3 regions of the Streptomyces sp. NPDC016845 genome follow, and region 1 is predicted to be linked to each of the others. Evidence: riboswitches for the same ligand, from Rfam matches in the RefSeq annotation. Region 1 holds a riboswitch; each other region holds the start of a gene.

Region 1 (6,514 bases):
CGCGAGCCGCAGGCATGCCGGACCGTGTTCGCACGCCCGTCAGGGGTATCCCGGGCGGGGCCGCCGGTGGCCGCGGAACACGTAAAATCGCCCCACTGTGTCTGAGTCCGAGAGCCCCCAGAACCCCGCCCCGCCCGCGCGCCCGAACGAGCCGCGGTTCCCGGACGGGCCCAAGCCCGACCCCGCCGGGTCGCACTTCGAGCGGCGCATCCGCAGCTTCCAGCCGCGCCGCAGCCGGGTCACGACCGGGCAGGCCGAGGCGTTGCAGCGGCTGTGGCCGAAGTGGGGCCTCGACATCGACGGGCAGCGGGTGCTCGACCTGGCGGAGATGTTCCCCGGGGTCGACCGCGTCGTCCTGGAGATCGGCTTCGGCATGGGCGAGGCCACGGCGCAGATGGCCGCGGACGACCCGACGACCGGCATCCTCGCCGTCGACGTCCACACCCCGGGCCAGGGAAATCTGCTCGGCCTCGCCGACCGCGGCGGCATGACGAACGTACGGGTGGCCAACGGCGACGCGATCATCCTGCTGCGCGCGATGCTCCCCGACGACAGCCTCGACGGACTGCGCGTCTTCTTCCCCGACCCCTGGCCGAAGAAGCGCCACAACAAGCGGCGCCTCATCCAGCCGGAGTTCCTCACCCAGGTCGCGGCCCCGCTCAAGCCCGGCGCGCTCGTGCACTGCGCGACGGACTGGGAGGAGTACGCCGAGCAGATGCTCGAGGTGCTCACCGCCCATCCCGACTACGAGAACACGCAGCCGGACGGCGGGTACGCGCCACGGCCCGGCTTCCGGCCGCTGACCCGTTTCGAGGGTCAGGGCCTGAAGAAGGGGCACGTGGTGCACGACCTGCTGTTCAGGCGGCGCTAGGGCCCGGCCCCGTCGCGGCGCCGCGCATCCCTCGTTAGGGTCAATGAGTGGCCTCGTACCCCAGTAGTCCGCCGCACCAGGACCACGCCCCCGGCCCCCGGCCGCACGGCGCGGTCCCGCATCCGCGCTGGTGGGAGCGGAAAGGTGTACGGGCCACCGCACTGGCCACACTGCTCGCGGTGTCCGGCGCCGTCATCGCGGCGCTCGTCCGCGAGCAGACCGGCACGGAGGGGTTCCTGGTCGGGCTCGGCCTGGCCCTGGTGCCCGTACCGCTGCTGATAGCCGCGTTCCGCTGGCTCGACCGGGTGCAGCCGGGACCCTGGCGCAACCTGGTCTTCTCCTTCGCCTGGGGCGCCTGCGCGGCGGCCCTGATAGCGATCGTCGCCAACAGTTTCGCGACCCGGTGGATAGAGACCGCCACCGCCGACCCGACCGGCGCCGACACCCTCGGTGCCACCGTCATAGCCCCCGTCGTCGAGGAGAGCGCCAAAGCCGCCGCCGTGCTGCTCGTCTTCCTCTTCCGCAGACGGGACTTCACCGGTGTCGTCGACGGCGTCGTCATCGCCGGGGTCACCGCGACCGGCTTCGCCTTCACCGAGAACATCCTCTACCTGGGCAACGCCTTCGGCACCGACCAGCTCACCGGCACCGGCCCGGGTCTCAGCTCGGTGACGGCAGCCACCTTCTTCGTCCGCGTCGTGATGTCGCCCTTCGCGCATCCGCTCTTCACCGTGCTCACCGGCATCGGCTTCGGGATCGCCGCCGTCCGCGCGCCCGAGCGCGGCAAGGTCCGCCGCATCCTGATGCCGCTCGCCGGGCTGCTCGTCGCGATGGCCATGCACGCCTTCTGGAACGGCTCGTCGTCCTTCGGCGAGTACGGCTTCTTCGCTGTGTACGCGGCTTTCATGGTTCCGGTGTTCGGCCTCGTCACGTGGCTCGCGATCTATCTGCGCCACCGCGAACTGCGCACCGTGCGGACCGAACTCACGCTCTGCGTGGGCGCGGGGTGGCTGGCCCCGCCCGAGCCCTTCGCCCTCGGCTCACTCAAGGCGCGCGGCCTGGCCAGAGAGTTCGCCGCGCACTACGGCGGCAAGGAGGCGGAGCGCGCGGTCACCGAGTACGAGGCGTACGCGACCTCGCTCGCGCTCCTGCGCCACCGCGCCCGCAAGGGCGGGGCGGGCGCCGACTTCGCCGTACGGGAGCGGGAGCTGCTCGACGCGCTGTGGGAGCGGCGCGGCTACGCGCGCGCGGCGCTGGCGTACGCCTCGCAGATAGCCGCTCCCATGTGGCGCCCGCCGGTGTACGCGGCGCCGATGGCACCCGGCGCCGCGTATCCCCCGTACCGCTACTGAGCGGTTCTCAGGCGGAGGCGTCCGTGAGGCGGCCGACCTCTTCGTCCGTGAGGGTCAGGTCCGCCACCGCGAGGAGCGCGGGCAGCTGCTCGACCGTGCGTGCGGACGCGATCGGCGCGGTCACGGTGGGCTGCGCGGCGAGCCAGGCCAGGGCGACGGTGGCGATCTCGGCGCCGCGCGCCTGCGCGATCTCGTCGAGGGCGGTGAGGACCTTCTGGCCGCGCTCGGTCTCCAGGTGCTTGGCGGCGCCGCCCGCGCGCCGGCTGTCCACGCTGACGCCGGGCCGGTACTTGCCGGTCAGGAAGCCGGAGGCGAGCGCGTAGTACGGGACGGCCGCGAGCCCCGCGCGCGAGGCGATGTCCCGGCGGCGGCCCTCGTAGGTGTCGCGGGAGACGAGGTTGTAGTGCGGCTGGATGGCGACGTAGCGGGCGAGGCCCTCGCGCTCGGAGAAGTCGAGGGACTCCTGGAGGCGGTCGGGCGAGATGTTGGAGACGGCGATCTCGCGCACCTTGCCGGCCTTCACCAGCTCGTCGAGCGCGCCGATGATCTCCTCGACGGGGATGGTCTCGTCGTCGTCGAAGTGCGTGTAGTACAGGTCGATGTGGTCGGTGCCGAGGCGGCCGAGGGAGGCGTCGGCGGCGGCCTTGATGTTGGCGCCGCGCAGGCCCTTGAAGTCGGGGTGGCGGGCGACCTTGGTGGCGATGACGACATCGTCGCGGCTGCCCCGGGCCTTGAGCCACTTGCCGATGATCGTCTCCGACTCGCCGCCGTGGTTGCCCTCGACCCAGGCCGAGTACGAGTCGGCCGTGTCGAGGAAGTTGCCGCCGGCGGCGGTGTAGGCGTCGAGCACATCGAAGGAGGTGGCCTCGTCGGCGGTCCAGCCGAAGACGTTGCCGCCGAGGGCGAGCGGGAAGACCTCCAGGTCGCAGGAGCCGAGCTTGCGCAGGGGAGAAGAAGTCATGTGGTCATTCAACGCCCCCGCGGAAGCGAGTGTTCGGTCATACGGCCGTCAGAGTGCCAGGCCCTTGCCGCGCAGCCAGGCCGCCGGGTCGACGCCGGTCGCGTCCCCGCCGGGGTGGACCTCCAGGTGGAGGTGGGCTCCGGTGACGTTGCCGGTGGCGCCGACGCGGCCGATGACGTCGCCGGTCGAGACCTGCTGGCCGACGCTGACGTTCATCGAGGACTGGTGGCAGAACCACAGCTCGGTGCCGTCGTCGAGGGTGAGGATCGTGCGGTAGCCGTACGCGCCCGCCCAGCCGGCCTCGGTGATGGTGCCGCCGTGGATGGCGTAGATCGGCGTACCGGTGGAGGCGGCGAAGTCCAGGCCCGTGTGGTAGCCGGAGGACCACATGGAGCCGGGCTGCCCGAACGTTCCGGTGAGCGTGTAGGAGGCGACGGGGAGCTTGAAGCTCCTGGCCAGCTTGGCGAGGCGCTCGGCCTCGGCCTTCTTCTTGGCCTCCTCCTCCGCCTTCTTCTTGTCGGCGGCGGCCTTGGCCTCGGCCTTCTCCCGCTTCGCGGCGGCCTCCTCGGCGGCCTTCTTCGCCGCGGCCTCCTCGGCGGCGGCCTGCGCCTTGGCGTCGGCGGCGTCCTGCTGCGTCTCGGCCTGCTGCATGATGCGGGTGCGCAGCGCCTCACCGGCGTCCGCCTGCCCGCCGCTCATGGCGGTGAGCGGGGCGGTCTCGGCGGTGTCGGCGGAGGGGGCGGGGTCGTCGGCCATGAGCGCGCCCACGCCGGGCAGCGACGTGGCCTCCGGCAGCGAGTCCGTGACCGCGGAGAGGTCGGGCAGGGATATCTGGACGGCGGGCTTGCCGCCCTGCGCGGTGGCGATGCCGCCCGCGCCGACGGCGGCGATCACGCCGACGCCGAGGACCGTGGAGCTGCGCGCGAGGCCGCCGCGCTGGCGGGCCACGCGGTGCTTGCCGCGGACGGGGCGGACGGACTCCTCGGTGGGGTTCCACTCGTCGAAGCTCGTGCGCGGGGCACCGAAGCCGCCGTCGTCGGCCGGCTGGGCGGGGTACCCGGAGAGTTCGGGGGCAGGACGGTTCGACGCCACGGGGGCGCTCTCCTTTCCTTCCTTCTCGCCTACCGGGTTAGCTGACGGGTTCGGAGCAGGAAGGTCTCCTACGAGCACGGTCCGGCGCCCGGAAAGCGTCGGAACGATGCCTGATTCACCCCAAGTTGGTGGTTCCCCGGCTCCCTTGCGGGATTAGGCGCGTGCGCACGGAGCCGTCGCTTGTGACGGCTGGGACGACCGCGCTGCGTTATCGAACGTTAATAGACAGCGGACAGTAATTCCAAGCCGTTCCTGCCCCGTTAAACCTCACAGTTTCTGACCTAGTGTCAATTGTTATGCGGAGCGACGCCGTTCGGTCACCCCTGGTGACGTCGATCAAGGACGGCGGACGGCCAGCAGCGCCATGTCGTCGCTGGCCCCTCCCCCGGTGTGCAGACGCACCTCGTCGGCCAGCGTCGCGAGAAGCTCGTCGGGCCCCGGGAAAACGCGTCCGGTGAGCCGGGCCGCGGGGTCGTAGAAGATGCCCTTCGCGTCCCGCGCCTCGGAGAGCCCGTCCGTGTAGAGCAGCAGCGTCGCCGCGGGCGGGAACTCCGCCTCGGTCGCCCGGTCCGGCCAGGAGCCGAGCTCGCCGAGGCCGAGCGGGAGCGCCGCCTCGGCGGGGCTGATCACCCGGACCCGGCCGTCGCCGTGCAGCACGACCGGCTCGGGGTGGCCGCGGTTGAGGATGCGCAGGAGATCGCCGCCGTGCGGGATCTCGGCGAGCACGGCGGTGGTGAACCCCTCGAAGTCGTCGATGCCGCGCCGCCGCGACCCCTCCCGGGCCAGCGCCCGCTCCAGGCGCTGGGCGACCGCCTCCAGGCTGTCCTCCTGCTCGGCGGCCTCCCGGAACGCCCCGATGACGACGGCGACGGCGGCGACCGCGCCCATGCCCTTGCCGCGTACGTCGCCCACGACCATCCGTACGCCGTGCGGAGTGTCCTGCACCGCGTACAGGTCGCCGCCGATGAACGCGTCGGCCTGCGCCGCCTCGTAGCGGGCCGCGATGGCGAGACCCCCGATCCGTCCGGCCGGGCGCGGCAACACCGCGAACTGGGCCGCCGCCGCGATCTGCCGCGCGGAGGCCAGCTCCTCGTCGCTGCGGCGCTTGATCCGGTTGATGAAACAGGCCAGGAGGCAGACGGTGGCGACGGTCGCCATCTCGGTGTAGACGCCGCTGTGGAACAGCTCGTATCTGAGGTGTACGGCGACGATGGCGGCGATCGAGGCGACTCCGGCGGCGATGGTGCTGCCCAGCGAGAAGAACGGGGCGGCGACCAGCGGCGCCGCGCTGAAGAGGGGCGAGCCGGCGAACCCGGACGGCGTGCAGTACTCGTAGACCGCGCCGCCGATGATCAGCAGCAGGGGCAGGATCCGCAGGAAGAAGGGCGTGCCGGGGGCGTCCGCCGGATGCCTGTGCCGCCCTCCTCGCTGCCCCACCACGTGTCTCCTGCCGTCCGCGCCCGCTGTCCGGCGTCTCACCAAAGGGTTCCCGGGGAGGAGGCCGGGGGGCGACCGGTACTGCTCCGTCCGGGTCAGGGCGGGAATGCGGGAAGGGCCGCGCAGGCGCGCCGAAAACGGAACGAGGCCGGAATCTTGGAAGATTCCGGCCTCGGCCTTCAGTAGCGGGGACAGGATTTGAACCTGCGACCTCTGGGTTATGAGCCCAGCGAGCTACCGAGCTGCTCCACCCCGCGTCGGTGAACACAACACTACGCCATCAGGGACGATGAATGCCAATCGCGCCCGTGTCCGGCGCCTCCCGAGTGGCGTTAAGAGGACATGACCTCAACACGACGAGCCCTCACCGCTGTCCTGCTCGCTGTCGGCGCCACCGCGATCGTGGCCCCGGCGGCGCAGGCCGACACCACGCCCAACGCGGCGGGCAACATGATCTCCCCGACCGCCACGCTTGACGCGGTCACCACCATGGCCATCCCGGCCGCGCACCGTGACGAGGTGCCCCGCACCGCCGAACAGCTCCAGGGCCTCAACCAGCTGAACAAGCTGAGCGAGCTGCACCAGCTGACGGACCTGGTGGCGCCGGTCACCGGCCTGCTCGGGGCGTAACGGCTCCCGGCGAGGTATCCGGACACACGAGAGGGGCAGCTGCGCTCAGCAGCTGCCCCTCAGGTGTGTCAGCTGTTCCCCGTGCCGTTGGCGGACAGCGCCGAGATGTCGTCCAGGATGTGCGACAGCGGCTCGTCCTGCTTGGCCTGCGTGGCGTTCTCCGCACACTGC
Region 2 (6,514 bases), on a different contig from region 1:
CCCGTCAGCTCCTTCGTCGCACCCGTGAAGGAGAACGCCGCCTCCTGCTCACCGGTGATCACCTCGGGCTCGACGCCCAGGATGTCCAGGACGCCCCGGACGAAGTCGTCCCGGTTCGAGGCGTCGCGCGAGGCCGACGTGGCCACGAAGCGGACGTGCTCGGCGCCGTGCTCCTTGATCACTTCGGCGTACTCACGGCACGCCGCGAAGGTGCGCTCCAGCGCCTCGGGGGCCAGGCGCCCCGTCTTGTCGACGCCCTGGCCTAGCCGGACGATCGTCATCCGCCGGTCCAGGTCGACGAGTTCACCCGTCCCCGGATCCGCGTCCGCGACGAGCAGCCGGATCGAGTTCGTACCGCAGTCGATGGCGGCGACACGGGTCACTCGGCCACCTCCGGGGAGACGCACGGGCCCTTCTTCCACCACTCGGGCAGCATCTCGATCGCCTCGTCGCCCAGCGGGTTCACCCCGGGGCCCGCCGCCAGCGAGTGCGCCACGAGCACGTGCAGGCACTTCACACGGTCCGGCATGCCGCCCGCGCTCGGGAAGTTCTCCAGGACCTCGATGGCGTCACGACGGGCGATGTAGTCCTCGTGCGCCGCCCGGTACTGGCGCGCCAGCTCGGGGTCGGTCGCGAGCCGCTCCGTCATCTCCTTCATCACGCCGTTGGCCTCGAGGGTGCCGATGGCCGAGGCCGCGCGCGGGCACGTCAGGTAGTACGTCGTCGGGAACGGCGTGCCGTCCTCCAGACGCGGGGCCGTCTCGACGACGTCCGGGTTGCCGCAGGGGCAGCGGTGCGCGATGGCCCGCAGGCCGCGCGGCGGGCGGCCCAGCTGCTCCTGGAACGCGTGGATGTCGGCGTCCGTGGGCGCGGTGGGCTCGGTCTGGGGCGGGGGCGTTTCCATGCCTGTCTTTCACTTCGGTGTGGGGCGGGGTAACGGTGATCAGTTCGCGCGGTCGGCCTTGTCGACGCCGTCCCAGACGTTCGAGTACCAGGGGCGGTCGGCCGCGCCCTGCTCGTCCCGGCCGTCCTCGGTGGCGCGGGGATCGGGCACCACGTACCCGGTCTCCCCCGGCGCCACCATGTGCAGGCGCTCCCGGATCCGCTGCTCGGCGTAGGCGTCGTCCTGCCAGCGCGCCTTCTCGTCGCGCAGCCGCTCGACCCGGTCCTTCGCCTCCTGCTGCTGGCGTTGCAGGTCCGCGATCTCGCCGCGCTGGGACACGTACTGCCTCATCGGGTAGGCGAGCGCGACCACGAGCGTGCAGACGACGAGGGCGAGCAGCGCGGCCCGGCCGGTGAGGCGGGAGCGGCGGGCCTGGCGCTTGTTCTGCGAGCGGTAGACGCGCTCGGCCGTCTGCTCGCCGAGCACGCGCAGGCGGGTGGCGGTGGAGAAGCGGGCCGAGTCGCCCTGGCCCCTGCTCCTTACCTTTCCCGGCATTCGCCTGTCGCCTCCCCGATCCGAGCGCCGTCCGGCCGCCCACGTGCGTACGTCCCCGCACACGGTACGGGACCGAGTGCGGGGACGTACGGAACTACGGCGCCGGGGCGGTCAGCCCCTGCAACGCGGGAGCTCAGCCCTTGAAGCGCGGGAAGGCCGAGCGGCCGGCGTAGACCGCCGCGTCGTCCAGGATCTCCTCGATGCGCAGGAGCTGGTTGTACTTGGCGACGCGCTCGGAGCGGGCCGGGGCGCCGGTCTTGATCTGGCCGCAGTTGGTGGCGACGGCGAGGTCGGCGATGGTGACGTCCTCGGTCTCGCCGGAGCGGTGGGACATCATGCACTTGAAGCCGTTGCGCTGGGCCAGCTCGACGGCGTCCAGGGTCTCGGTCAGCGAGCCGATCTGGTTGACCTTGACGAGCAGGGCGTTGGCCGAGTTCTCCTCGATGCCGCGGGCCAGGCGCTCCGGGTTGGTGACGAACAGGTCGTCGCCGACGAGCTGCACCTTGTCGCCGAGCTTCTCGGTGATGGTGTTCCAGCCGGCCCAGTCGTCCTCGAACAGCGGGTCCTCGATGGAGACGAGCGGGTACGCGTCGACGAGCTCGGCGTAGTACTCGGTCATCTCGGCGGCCGAGCGCTGCTTGCCCTCGAACTCGTACACGCCGTCCTTGTAGAACTCGGAGGCGGCGACGTCGAGCGCGAGCGCGACCTGCTGGCCGGGGATGTAGCCGGCCTCCTTGATCGCTTCGAGGATGAGGTCGAGCGCGGCGCGGTTCGACTCCAGGTTCGGGGCGAAGCCGCCCTCGTCGCCGAGGCCGGTGGACAGGCCCTTGGTCTTCAGCACCTTCTTGAGGGTGTGGTAGACCTCGGTGCCCCAGCGCAGCGCCTCGGAGAAGGACTCCGCGCCGATCGGGGCGATCATGAACTCCTGGATGTCCACGTTGGAGTCGGCGTGCGACCCACCGTTCAGGATGTTCATCATCGGGACGGGCAGCAGGTGCGCGTTCGGACCACCGAGGTAGCGGAACAGCGGCAGGTCGCTGGCCTCGGACGCGGCGTGCGCGACGGCGAGGGAGACGCCGAGGATGGCGTTGGCGCCGAGCGAGCCCTTGTTGTCGGTGGCGTCCAGGTCGAACATCGCCTGGTCGATCAGGCGCTGCTCGGTGGCGTCGTAGCCGACGAGCTCCGGGCCGATCTGCTCGATGACGGCGAGGACGGCCTTCTCGACGCCCTTGCCCTGGTAACGGTTGGGGTCACCGTCACGGAGTTCGATGGCCTCGAAGGCACCGGTGGAGGCGCCCGACGGGACGGCAGCACGACCCGTGCTGCCGTCGTCGAGGCCGACCTCGACCTCGACCGTGGGGTTGCCTCGGGAGTCCAGGATTTCCCGGGCTACGACGACGTCGATGGACGGCACGAGCATCTCCTTCTGGGATGTGACACAACAGCGCGGGCGGCTGGCCCGCACCCCTGAGCGTAACCGCCCCGGGGGCATCGGCCAGCCGACCGCCCGTGTTGTGGACAACGCCGATAGCGAAATGTTTCCTAACGGAACAAAGACGGCGACCCCCGTTCCGCACACGTGCGGCGGAACGGGGGTCGCCTGAGCGAGCGGCCCTGGACCCGGCGTCCGCCGATGCCGGGTCGTCTAACTCCGGGGCTCCGGGGGCTCCGGGAGCTCCAGGGGTCCTACTTGAGGTGCAGCTGCTGGCCCGGGTAGATCAGGTCGGCGTCGGCGACGATGTCCTTGTTGAGCTTGAACACCTTCTGCCAGTTGGTGCCGTGCGCCTCGGCGATCTTGCTGAGCGTGTCGCCGGTGACGACCTTGTACTCGCCGTCGCCCTTCTCGACCTTCTTGCCGGTCGGGGTGGTGACGGTGTCCTTCTTGGTCTCCTGCTGCGGCTGAGCCTGCTGCTGCGGCTGCTCACGCTGCTGCGAGCGGGTCGTCGTGGAGGAGTCCGAGCGCTCCTGCTGCTGCGGCTGGGACTGCTGCGAGGACTGCGACTCGACCGGGGCGGAGTTGCCGGTGGAGGCGCCGGACAGGCCCACGCCGCAGCTCGGCCAGGCACCCTTGCCCTGCGAGGCGAGAACCTTCTCGGCGACCGATATCTGCTGCGCCTTGGAGGCCTGGTCGGCGGAGGACGCATAGGCGGTGCCGCCGTACGCGGCCCACGTCGAGGACGAGAACTGCAGGCCGCCGTAGTAGCCGTTGCCGGTGTTGATCGACCAGTTGCCGCCGGACTCGCAGGAGGCGACCTGGTCCCACTCGGAGGTGGAGGCGGCGGAGGCGCCCGTGGCACCCATCAGCGGAACGGCGACGGCGGCACCGGCGACACCCGCGAGGGTGGCGACACGGACAGCCTTGGACGGGCGACGGTGCTTGCCCTTGCTGGAAAGCAGCATGAAGGAATCCCCTCACCGACGCCTACGAGGTGAGCTGTCGGGTTCGGACCAGTGAGTGTCCGGCCGCGCAACCTTGTGCGCGGCTTAACCCCAAGCCGGCGGACCGGCGCTTACCTTGGGTCCCCCGCTCCTGCCTACGGCGCTGACGCGTCGACTGTTCCCGTACGGACGTTGGCAGGATTCGGCGTGACGTCCGTCGGGGCCCGCTGTGGCGAGCGGTGACGACGTTAAGCAGTCGATCCGCCCGATTTCAAAGACGATCAGGGTGTTTGAGACTCATGTCTCACTCTCGCAAAAGTGGACATACGCGCCTCAACCCTCCCTATTTTTCAGTTACTTTTCATCCGTTTCGAGGCCAAGATCCAGACTCTGACCAGGAAGGATGAGATCCGGGTCGGTACCGACCGTCTTCTTGTTGAGGTCGTAGAGGGCATTCCACCCGCCGTCGACGTTCTGCGCGGCCGCGATGTCCGTCAGATTGTCGCCGGAGCGGACCGTGTACGCGCTCTCGGCGCGGACCTCCTCGCGGGAGGCGTGACGGCCTTCACCCTGCCGGGAGACGGCGGTGTCGTCGGCGGCGCGGTCGCCCCGGTGGCGGCCGGCGGAGGACGCGTCCGGGCCGGCGTCGGAAGTGGCGTCCGTCTGCCCCGACTTGCCCGACTCGCCCTCTTCGGCGGTGCCGCTCGGCTCGTCGCTCGCCGTGTTACCGGGGGTATCGCCGGTGGCTCCGGCCGACGGGGCGTCAGATGCGGGCGCGTCGGCGTCCCCGGAGGAGCCGGAGCCGGATGTGCCGCCGTCCGCGCCCGACCCGCGCGCCTCGGACGCGCCACTCGCGCCCGGGTCCTGGTGACTCTTCTCTCCATCGGAGGCCGAAGAATCCGCCGAGTCCGCTGAATCCGACGAGTCCGCCGAGTCCGAGGCGCCGGAGGAACCCGCGGAACCGACCGCGTCCGGCGACTGGGCGAGGCCGGACGGCCGCGGGGAGACGCTCACCCCCGGGTCCACCTCGGCCGCGTCGTCGCTCTGCGTCAGACCGGCCACGATCGAGCAGCTGGGCCACACGCTGGGCCCCTTCGCCTGGAGCGCCTTCTCGGCGACGGCTATCTGCTGCGAACGGCTGGCCTCGTCGGCGGTCGGGGCGTAGTCGAGGCCCCCGTACTGCTCCCACGTCTCCTGCGACAACTGCAGCCCGCCGTAGTAGCCGTTGCCCGCGTCGAGGCTCCACTGCCCACCGGACTCACACTCGGCGAGCTTGTCCCAGGTGGTGGTGGTTGCGGCGTTCGCGCCCGTCGCGGCGAGCAGCGGGATCGCGATGGCGCTGCCGGTGACACCGGCGGCGACGACCAGAGCAGGGGCCTGACGAGGGCGACGGTGACGACCGTTCCCGGTGAGCATGCGGTTGCCTTTCGCGAGACTGATGCAGCACGCGACAGGGTGGCGGAAGTGGTGCCGGTTGTGCCTGTGTCGCGATGACTGGTGAACGTAGCGGGACTCGAACGCTTGTCACAAGTCGATGCAGCGCAGATCACGTGAAAGTCACGAAGTTGAAAATCTGTCAGCTTTCCGGGGTGTACGTCCGGCCGCGCTCGGGCGTGAACTCCACGGGCAGCGTGCGCAGTCCGCGCATGATGAGCCCGCCGCGCCAGCGGAGTTCGGCCGGCTCCTGGGCGAGCCGCAGGTCCGGAAGGCGCGTCAGAAGCGTGGCGAGGGCGGTCTGTCCCTCCAGCCGGGCGAGGGGCGCGCCGAGGCAGTAGTGGATGCCGTGGCCGTAGCCGAGATGCTGGTTGTCGCGGCGGGAGAGGTCGAGGGTGTCGGGCTCCGCGAACCGCGCCGGATCGCGGTCCGCGGCGGCGAGGACGACGAGGACCGGGTCGCCGGTGGCGATGGACTGGCCGCCGATGGTGAGGGGTTCGGTCGCGAACCGCCAGGTCGCCAGCTCGACGGGGCCGTCGAAGCGGAGTAGCTCCTCGACGGCGGTGGCGAGGAGAGCGGTGTCGTTCCCGGCCAGGCCGCGCTGCAGCCGCTCACGCTGCTCAGCGTGTGTGAGCAGGGCGAACGTCCCGTTGCCGATCAAGTTGACCGTGGTCTCGAAACCCGCGAACAGCAGAATGAAGGCCATGGCCGCGGCCTCGTTCTCGGTCAGGTGCTCGCCGTGGTCGGAGGCGCGGATCAGGCCGGAGATGAGGTCGTCGCCGGGCTCCTGGCGCTTGCGGTGGATGAGTTCGGCGAGGTAGCCGCGCATCTTCTTCACCGACCGGGCGACGCCGCCGCGCGGTCCGCCCCCGTGCCGGATCATCATGCCCGCCCAGTCCCGGAAGTCGTCCTGGTCCTCGCGCGGGACACCGAGCAGGTCACAGATGGCGTAGATGGGGAGCGGGAAGGCGAAGTCGTGGATCAGGTCGGCCTCGCCCTTCGCCGCGAACCGGTCGATGAGGTCGTCCGCCAGCTCCTGCACCCGGGGTGCGAATTCGGCCACCGTACGCGGGGTGAACGCCTTGGAGACGAGGCGACGCAGCCGGGTGTGGTCCGGAGGGTCGATGTTGAGCAGGTGCGTCATCAGATCGGCCTTGCGCTCACCCGGAATGCCCGTCTTGCCCTTGGCGTGCGAGGGCTCGTCGTGATGCTCCGGATTCTTGCTGAGCCGCTGGTCGGCAAGGGCCTGCCGGGCATCCGCGT
Region 3 (6,514 bases), on a different contig from region 1:
CGCGGTGCGGGGCCACCGCGCAGTTGCGGGGCGAGATGCTCCTGGGCTCTGCGCCGGGGGAGCCGGGGGCGCTCGATGGTGCCGCGCACCGCGCCGTTGCCCGGGGCGGGCAGGGCCGTCACATGCTCGGCCACGGTCTGCCGCTCTTCGGGGCGGATGCCGGGCAGGGCCTCGGCGGGGGTGGCGCGCGAGCCGCCCGCGTGGCGCTGCGGCAGAGGCGTGGCGCCGGGCGGGGCGGGCGGCGACGGCTGTGACGATCGGGGGTGTTGCAGCGGAGGCTGGGCCCGTTCTGCTGGGCGCGGTGCGCCACGCGGCCCCTGCCACGGCATGGCCGTGACGTTCCCCTGCGGCGCGGCCGCCGAAGACGCGGGCGAGGACGTCGCGCCCGTGTCCGCACCCGAGGCCTCCGAGGGCACCGCCCCCGCCGGAAGCACGCTGTCGGCCGTCGCAGCGGCGGCGGCCCGGCGCACGGAGGAGGTCTGTTCCTCCTGGTCCAGGCCGAGCAGCCCCTGCGGCAGCACGAGGACGGCCTGCACTCCCCCGTAGATGTTGGACTGCAGCCGTACGGTGATGCCGTGGCGCCGCGCGAGCTGGGAGACCACGAAGAGGCCGATGCGCCCGTCCTGGAGCAGGCTCGACACATTGACCTGGTCGGGGTCGGCGAGCAGCGCGTTCATCTTGTTCTGTTCGGTGACCGGCATGCCGAGCCCGCGGTCCTCGACCTCGATGGCGAGCCCGGAGGTGACCAGGTTGGCGCGGAGCAGGACCTGGGTGTGCGGGGCGGAGAACACCGTGGCGTTCTCGACGAGTTCGGCGAGCAGGTGGATGCAGTCGGCGACGGCGTGCCCGCGCAGGGTGCCGTCGATCGGCGGCACGAGTTTGACCCGGGAGTACTGCTCGACCTCGGCGATCGCGGAGCGCATCACCTCGGTCATGGAGACGGGGTGGCTCCACTGGCGGCGGGAGACGGCGCCGCCGAGCACCGCGAGGTTCTCGGCGTGGCGCCGGATGCGGGTGGCGAGGTGGTCGACGTGGAAGAGGCCCTTGAGCAGGTCGGGGTCCTCGACGTCGTTCTCCAGGTCGTCGAGGATGGAGATCTCGCGGTGCACCAGCGACTGCAGGCGACGGGCGAGGTTCACGAAGACCTCGACCTTCTGCTGACTGCCCGCCTGGCTGGAGAGCTGGGTGGCCTGGACGACGGCGGTGACGGCGACGTCCTGGGCGCGTGCCAGGTCGGCGGCGAGCTGCTCGATGTCGTCGGCCCCTGCGGGCGCCGCCTTGACGGTGCGGCGCGGCGGCGGCCCCTCGCCCTTGCGCAACTGGTCGACGAGGGAGCGGAGTTCGGCCTGACCGCGGGCGCTGGTGCGGCGCAGTACGAGGACCCGGTCGCGGACGGTCGCGGCGGCGCGCTCGGCGGCGAAGGCCGCGATGACGATGCCCGCGACGGTGACGACGCAGGCCCCGCCGAGCACCGCCCACAGGGCGAGGCCGGGCCGCACCCCGCCGGCCCGTACGAGGAAGAGGACGGCCGCGCTCGCGGCGAGCGCCACCGCGAGCGGCGGCAGGACGGCGAGGCGCAACAACTGGGGCCGTATGTGGGTCTCGGCGGGGCGGGGTGCGGCCCGCCCCGCCGGCCTGCCGTGCCGGCCGCCTTCGCGACGTTCTGCGCGGGCGGCAGGCTGGCGGAGCTGCGACATACGGGGTCCTCGTCCTCGGTTCCCTCGGGGTCTGGGCAGGCCGGAGCGGCGGCAGGAAAGATCGACCAGGCGTCGCGCGGCGAGCACTCACGGTAGTCGGCAACGCCTCACACGCGGTGGGCAGTTGCCAAACTCCGGCGGCCGAGATCCCGCTCTGGTATGAGCCCTCGCACGGCAGACCGAATACGCGGACGGGAACCGGAACGCGGACGCCCCGGCCGTCAGGGACGGCCGGGGCGTTCTCACGAAGGGTCGGTCAGCGGTCGCCCGCCAGGTCCAGCTCGGCGGGGGCCGGGCCGCCCTCCTTCAGTTTCGGCACCGTACGGTCCCAGTGCCGTACGACGGGCTCGCAGACGCCGCGCCACCAGGCGTCGGTCGGCAGCTCCCCGCCGGGCTCGAACGGTTCGCCCGGCTGTGGGGTGGCAAGGGCCTGGCCGGCGTCCTCGGCCACGTCCATGGACCACTCGCCGGGCTCGGCCCACGCGTGGGGCGCCAGGTTGAACGTGCCCCAGTGGATCGGCATGAGCACGCCGTGCGGCTGTCCGCCCTGGAGGTCGAGGTGGGCGCGCAGGCCCTCCTCGGGCGTCATGTGGATGTCGGGCCAGAACTCGGCGTACGCACCGACCTGGATCATCGTCACGTCGAACGGTCCGTGCGCCGCGCCGATGTCCTGGAAGCCCTGGAAATAGCCCGTGTCACCGCTGTGGTAGACGCGGTGCCCGGGTCCGGCCGCGACCCAGGACGCCCACAGGGTGTGCTGCGGGTTGCGCAGGCCACGGCCGCAGAAGTGGCGGGCGGGCGTGGCCGTCAGGGTCACGTCGCCGATCCGGGTCGACTCGTGCCAGTCCAGCTCGCGCAGCCGGTCCGCCGGGACACCCCAGTGCTCCAGGTGCGCGCCGACGCCGAGCGGCACGGCGAAGACGGTGTCCGTCCCCGCGAGGGCCTTGATGGAGGGCATGTCCAGGTGGTCGTAGTGGTCGTGCGAGATGACGACCACGTCGACCGGGCCGAGCGCCGCGAGGGGCAGCGGCGCCGGGTGGAGCCGCTTGGGCCCCGCGAACGCGAACGGGGAGCAGCGCTCGCCCCACACCGGGTCGAAGAGCACTCGTACGCCGTCGATCTCCACGAGGACGCTGGAGTGGCCCATCCAGGTGACGCGCAGCCCGCTCGCGGCCGGTTTCGCCAGGTCGGCGACGGTGGTGGCGTGGACGGGGACGGTGCCCGTCGGGGCGCGCCTGGCCCGCTCCTCCTTCTGGAAGTAGACCTTCGCGAAGTCGAGCATCGAGCCGTCGGGCTTGGTGCGGGTGCCCTGCGGGTTCTGGAACTGCCCGTCGGCGAAATTCGGCGACCTGCGGATCCGCGCAAGGCGGGCGCCCGTGGCCTCGGTGCCGAAGGCCGCGGGCTGGAGCGAACGCAGCCCTGGAGTCAGGGAACGTGGCACAGCGCCTCCCGTTGATCGATCAAGGTATTCCATTATGAGCCGCGGGCGCGGAGGTCAGGAGGCGGACTCCAGATGCGCCTTGATGAGGTGCGGGTCCACGAAGCCCTTGGCCGTCACGCGGTCCCCGGAGGACTCCCCGCGCAGCCTGCGCCCGATCCACGGCACCAGGAACTCGCGCGCCCAGTGGATGTCGTCGCGCCGCACCGCGAACGTGCCGCGCGGCGGGAGGAGCGGCCACGCCTGCTCGGGGTCGGCGGGCACGTCGAGGCCGAGCGCCTGGGCGGCGCGCAGGGCTACGCGGGTGTGGCCCTCGGCGGAGAGGTGGAGGCGGTCCTCGTCCCAGGCCCTGCGGTCGTGGATGGACTTGAGGGACCAGAGGTCGAGCACCGGGCAGCCATGGCGGTCGGCGATGGCGCGTACGTGCATGTTGTACGTGGCGATCTTGCCGCGGAGGTGCTTGAGGACGGCCACGTCGCGGGTGTCGAAGCCGGTGGCGACCATGACGGTCCCGGCGGCCTCGGCGAGCCGGGCGACGGCCTTCTCGAACCGCTCGGCCACGTCGTCCGGGTCGGTGCCGGGCCGGATGATGTCGTTGCCGCCCGCGACGACGGTGACGAGGTCGGGGGCGAGTTCGACGGCCTTGGGAACCTGGTCCTCGACGATCTGGTCGAGGAGTTTGCCGCGGACGGCGAGGTTCGCGTAACGGAAGGTGTCCTCGGGGGCGCGGTCGTCGAGGAGGACGGCGAGCCGGTCGGCCCACCCGACGAAGCCGCCGTCGGGGCCGGGGTCCCCGACCCCTTCGGTGAAGCTGTCCCCCACGGCCGCGTAGGACCGAATCGTTCCGCTGTTCGTCGCGCTGACCGTGCCGCCGCTGAGTGCTCTCGATTCGTTTGCCACGACCACACATCTTTCACCTTCGGATGTGACCTACGCGATCGTAACCAGGGGTTGACGAGGGGTGAGAAAACACACTCGGCGCCCGGGGAATAACCCCGGGCGCCGAAGAACACGCAGGTGCGGTGGTGTCAGATGCTGACGCCGTGGCCGCGCAGGTACGCGACCGGGTCCACGTCGGAGCCGTAGTCCGGGGACGTACGGATCTCGAAGTGCAGGTGCGGCCCGGTGACGTTGCCGGTCGAGCCGGACAGGCCGATCTGCTGGCCGGCGGTCACGGTCTGCCCGGCGGAGACGCCGAGGGACGACATGTGGGCGTACTGCGAGTAGCGGCCGTCGGCGTGCTTGATGACGACCTCGTTGCCGTAGGCGCCGTCCCAGCCGGCCGAGACGACGGTGCCCGGGCCGACGGCCTTGATGGCGGTGCCGGTGGGCACGACGAAGTCGGTACCGGTGTGGTAGCCGCTGGACCACATCGAGCCGGAGGCGTGGTAGGCGGTGCCGGTGGAGCCGTCGACGGGCTTCACCCAGCCGGAGCTGTCGCTGCTGCTCGCGGTGGCCGTGGTGGAGGCCTTCTGCTCCGCGCCGTCCAGCGTGAGCTTCATGCCGGGCTTGATGCGGTCGGCGTCCGAGCCGACGACGTTCTTGTTGGCGTCGTACAGCTTCTTCCAGCCGCCGTCGACCTTCTGCGCGTCGGCGATCTTCGAGAGCGTGTCACCGGACTTGACCGTGTAGGTCTGCGCGGTGGTGTCGCCGGTCGCCGCGTGGGCGCCGGTGGCGCCGATGAGCGGCAGGGCGAGCGCGGCCCCGCCGGCCGAGACGACGGCGGCGGCGCGGGTGATGCGCCGGGTCTTCGAGCTGCGGTGCTTTCCCTGAGCGGGCATGCCGGTTTTCCTCTCCGTCGCCTACGAGGTGAGCTGTCGGGTTCGGGCTGGAGCTGCCCGGCCGCGCCCGCCGTACGGGACACGACTTCACCCCTAGCCGCATGGGGGAATTCCCTGGCGGCGTTCTGCCTGTGGGTCCCCCGCTCCTGCCGTCACGGGTCGTTGTACGGGATTCCGGGCGGCGGCAGGATTAGGCGTTCCGTCCGGAGTGAATGGTGACCGTAATGCAGTGGCAAAGGCGGCGACAAACAGCGAATTCGCCGGAGGGCCCGCTTTCTTGATCGTCTGAGGGTTTCCTGTGTCACCCAGCGTCAATGGACAACCTTTTCCGCCGTTACGCCGCTTAGGAATTCCGCAGAATGCAATGCCGGTCGGTCGCCACGGACGGTCACGGTTATGAGCCTGCTCACCCTCCCGGCCCGGGGACCGTCCGGAGCGTGTGTCGTATCGTCGGAGCGCGCCCGCCGACACGAGCAACGCGGGCGACTCGACCCGGGAGGAGCCCCCGTGACGCAGCACGCCCCGTCCACCGAGCCCGAGCTGACCGGAGTGCGCAACTTCCGGGACGTGGGCGGCCTTCCGGCCGTGGACGGCCGGCGCGTGCGCCCGGGTGTGCTCTACCGCAGCGGCCACCTCGCGCACGCCACCGCCGAGGACGCCGCGTTCCTCGCCGGGCTCGGCCTGCACACGATCTTCGACTTCCGCAACGACGCGGACCAGCGCCTCGACGGCGCCGACGTGGAACTGCCCGGCGTGCGCAACGTGAACCTGCCGCTGACCGACCCGGCGGACGGCGCCGAGTTCTGGCGGATGGTGCGCGACGGGGACATAGAACAGCTGCGCTCCCTCCTGTCCGAGGGGCGCGCGGCGAACCGCATGATCACGTCGTACCGGGCGATCATCTCCGAGCGCACCGCCGAGCACAGCCGCGTCCTGCACGCGCTCGCCGAGGACAGCGTGCCCGCGCTGATGCACTGCGCGGCGGGCAAGGACCGCGCGGGCCTGTCGGTCGCGGTGACGCTGCTCGCCGTGGGCGTGGAGCGGGACGCCATCGAGGCGGACTACCTGGAGTCGAACGCCAAGCACCGGCGCTACAAGGTGCGGCGCAGCGGCACCACGGCCGACACCTACTCCCCCGAGGTCATGGAGCTGCTCAGCCCGCTCTTCGACGCCCGCGCCGAGTATCTGCGCGCGGCGTTCGACACCATCGAGGAGACCTGGGGCACCGCGGACCGCTACTTCGCGGAGGGGCTCGGGTTTGGCGCGGCCGACCGCGACCGGCTGCGCGAGCGCCTCCTCGACTGAGGCCCGGCCGCGCTTCTCACTGGTTGGCGCCCAGCGTGAACAGCATGTAGATGAAGGCGGCCAGGGCGTGGCCCGCGAAGACGTAGACGAGGACCCGCACCCAGATGCCGCGGGGCAGCTTGTCCTCGATGTCGCGGTTCTCACTCATGTCAGACCTCTCGGGTCGGGCCGGCCGCCGGGCCGAGGCACAGCGCGGCGGTGGGGCTCTGCAACAGGGTGTGTACGAAGAGGAGCTCGGCCCCGCCCCGGTCCGCGGCGGCGATCCGGTGCGGGGTGAGCGAGTCGAAGTGGGC

The links. A riboswitch is a leader RNA that binds a small molecule or an ion and turns the genes downstream of it on or off. The one in region 1 is predicted to bind cyclic di-AMP.
Region 2: it holds a riboswitch for cyclic di-AMP, as region 1 does, so the genes downstream of both, ACH4RC_RS24130 (transglycosylase family protein) here and ACH4RC_RS34075 (M23 family metallopeptidase) in region 1, are expected to answer to the same signal.
Region 3: it holds a riboswitch for cyclic di-AMP, as region 1 does, so the genes downstream of both, ACH4RC_RS03685 (M23 family metallopeptidase) here and ACH4RC_RS34075 (M23 family metallopeptidase) in region 1, are expected to answer to the same signal.

What each region holds. Positions count from the first base shown of each region.
Region 1 covers NZ_JBIRPI010000022.1:18,598-25,111, forward strand. The annotation lists gene trmB (tRNA (guanosine(46)-N7)-methyltransferase TrmB) at 98-871, shown strand; gene ACH4RC_RS34065 (PrsW family intramembrane metalloprotease) at 919-2,223, shown strand; gene ACH4RC_RS34070 (aldo/keto reductase) at 2,231-3,184, opposite strand; gene ACH4RC_RS34075 (M23 family metallopeptidase) at 3,233-4,276, opposite strand; cyclic di-AMP (ydaO/yuaA leader) riboswitch at 4,288-4,446, opposite strand; gene ACH4RC_RS34080 (PP2C family protein-serine/threonine phosphatase) at 4,613-5,713, opposite strand; tRNA gene ACH4RC_RS34085 (tRNA-Met) at 5,897-5,970, opposite strand; gene ACH4RC_RS34090 (hypothetical protein) at 6,056-6,343, shown strand; gene ACH4RC_RS34095 (rodlin) at 6,412-6,514, opposite strand, start outside.
Region 2 covers NZ_JBIRPI010000010.1:99,174-105,687, forward strand. The annotation lists gene ACH4RC_RS24110 (exopolyphosphatase) at 1-383, opposite strand, end outside; gene ACH4RC_RS24115 (DUF501 domain-containing protein) at 380-904, opposite strand; gene ACH4RC_RS24120 (septum formation initiator family protein) at 944-1,438, opposite strand; gene eno (phosphopyruvate hydratase) at 1,572-2,852, opposite strand; gene ACH4RC_RS24130 (transglycosylase family protein) at 3,125-3,838, opposite strand; cyclic di-AMP (ydaO/yuaA leader) riboswitch at 3,843-4,035, opposite strand; gene ACH4RC_RS24135 (transglycosylase family protein) at 4,172-5,233, opposite strand; gene ACH4RC_RS24140 (cytochrome P450) at 5,394-6,514, opposite strand, start outside.
Region 3 covers NZ_JBIRPI010000001.1:884,301-890,814, reverse strand. The annotation lists gene ACH4RC_RS03700 (sensor histidine kinase) at 1-1,697, opposite strand, end outside; gene ACH4RC_RS03695 (MBL fold metallo-hydrolase) at 1,954-3,171, opposite strand; gene ACH4RC_RS03690 (SGNH/GDSL hydrolase family protein) at 3,193-4,035, opposite strand; gene ACH4RC_RS03685 (M23 family metallopeptidase) at 4,164-4,916, opposite strand; cyclic di-AMP (ydaO/yuaA leader) riboswitch at 4,922-5,107, opposite strand; gene ACH4RC_RS03680 (tyrosine-protein phosphatase) at 5,424-6,221, shown strand; gene ACH4RC_RS03675 (DUF6126 family protein) at 6,238-6,369, opposite strand; gene ACH4RC_RS03670 (helix-turn-helix domain-containing protein) at 6,371-6,514, opposite strand, start outside.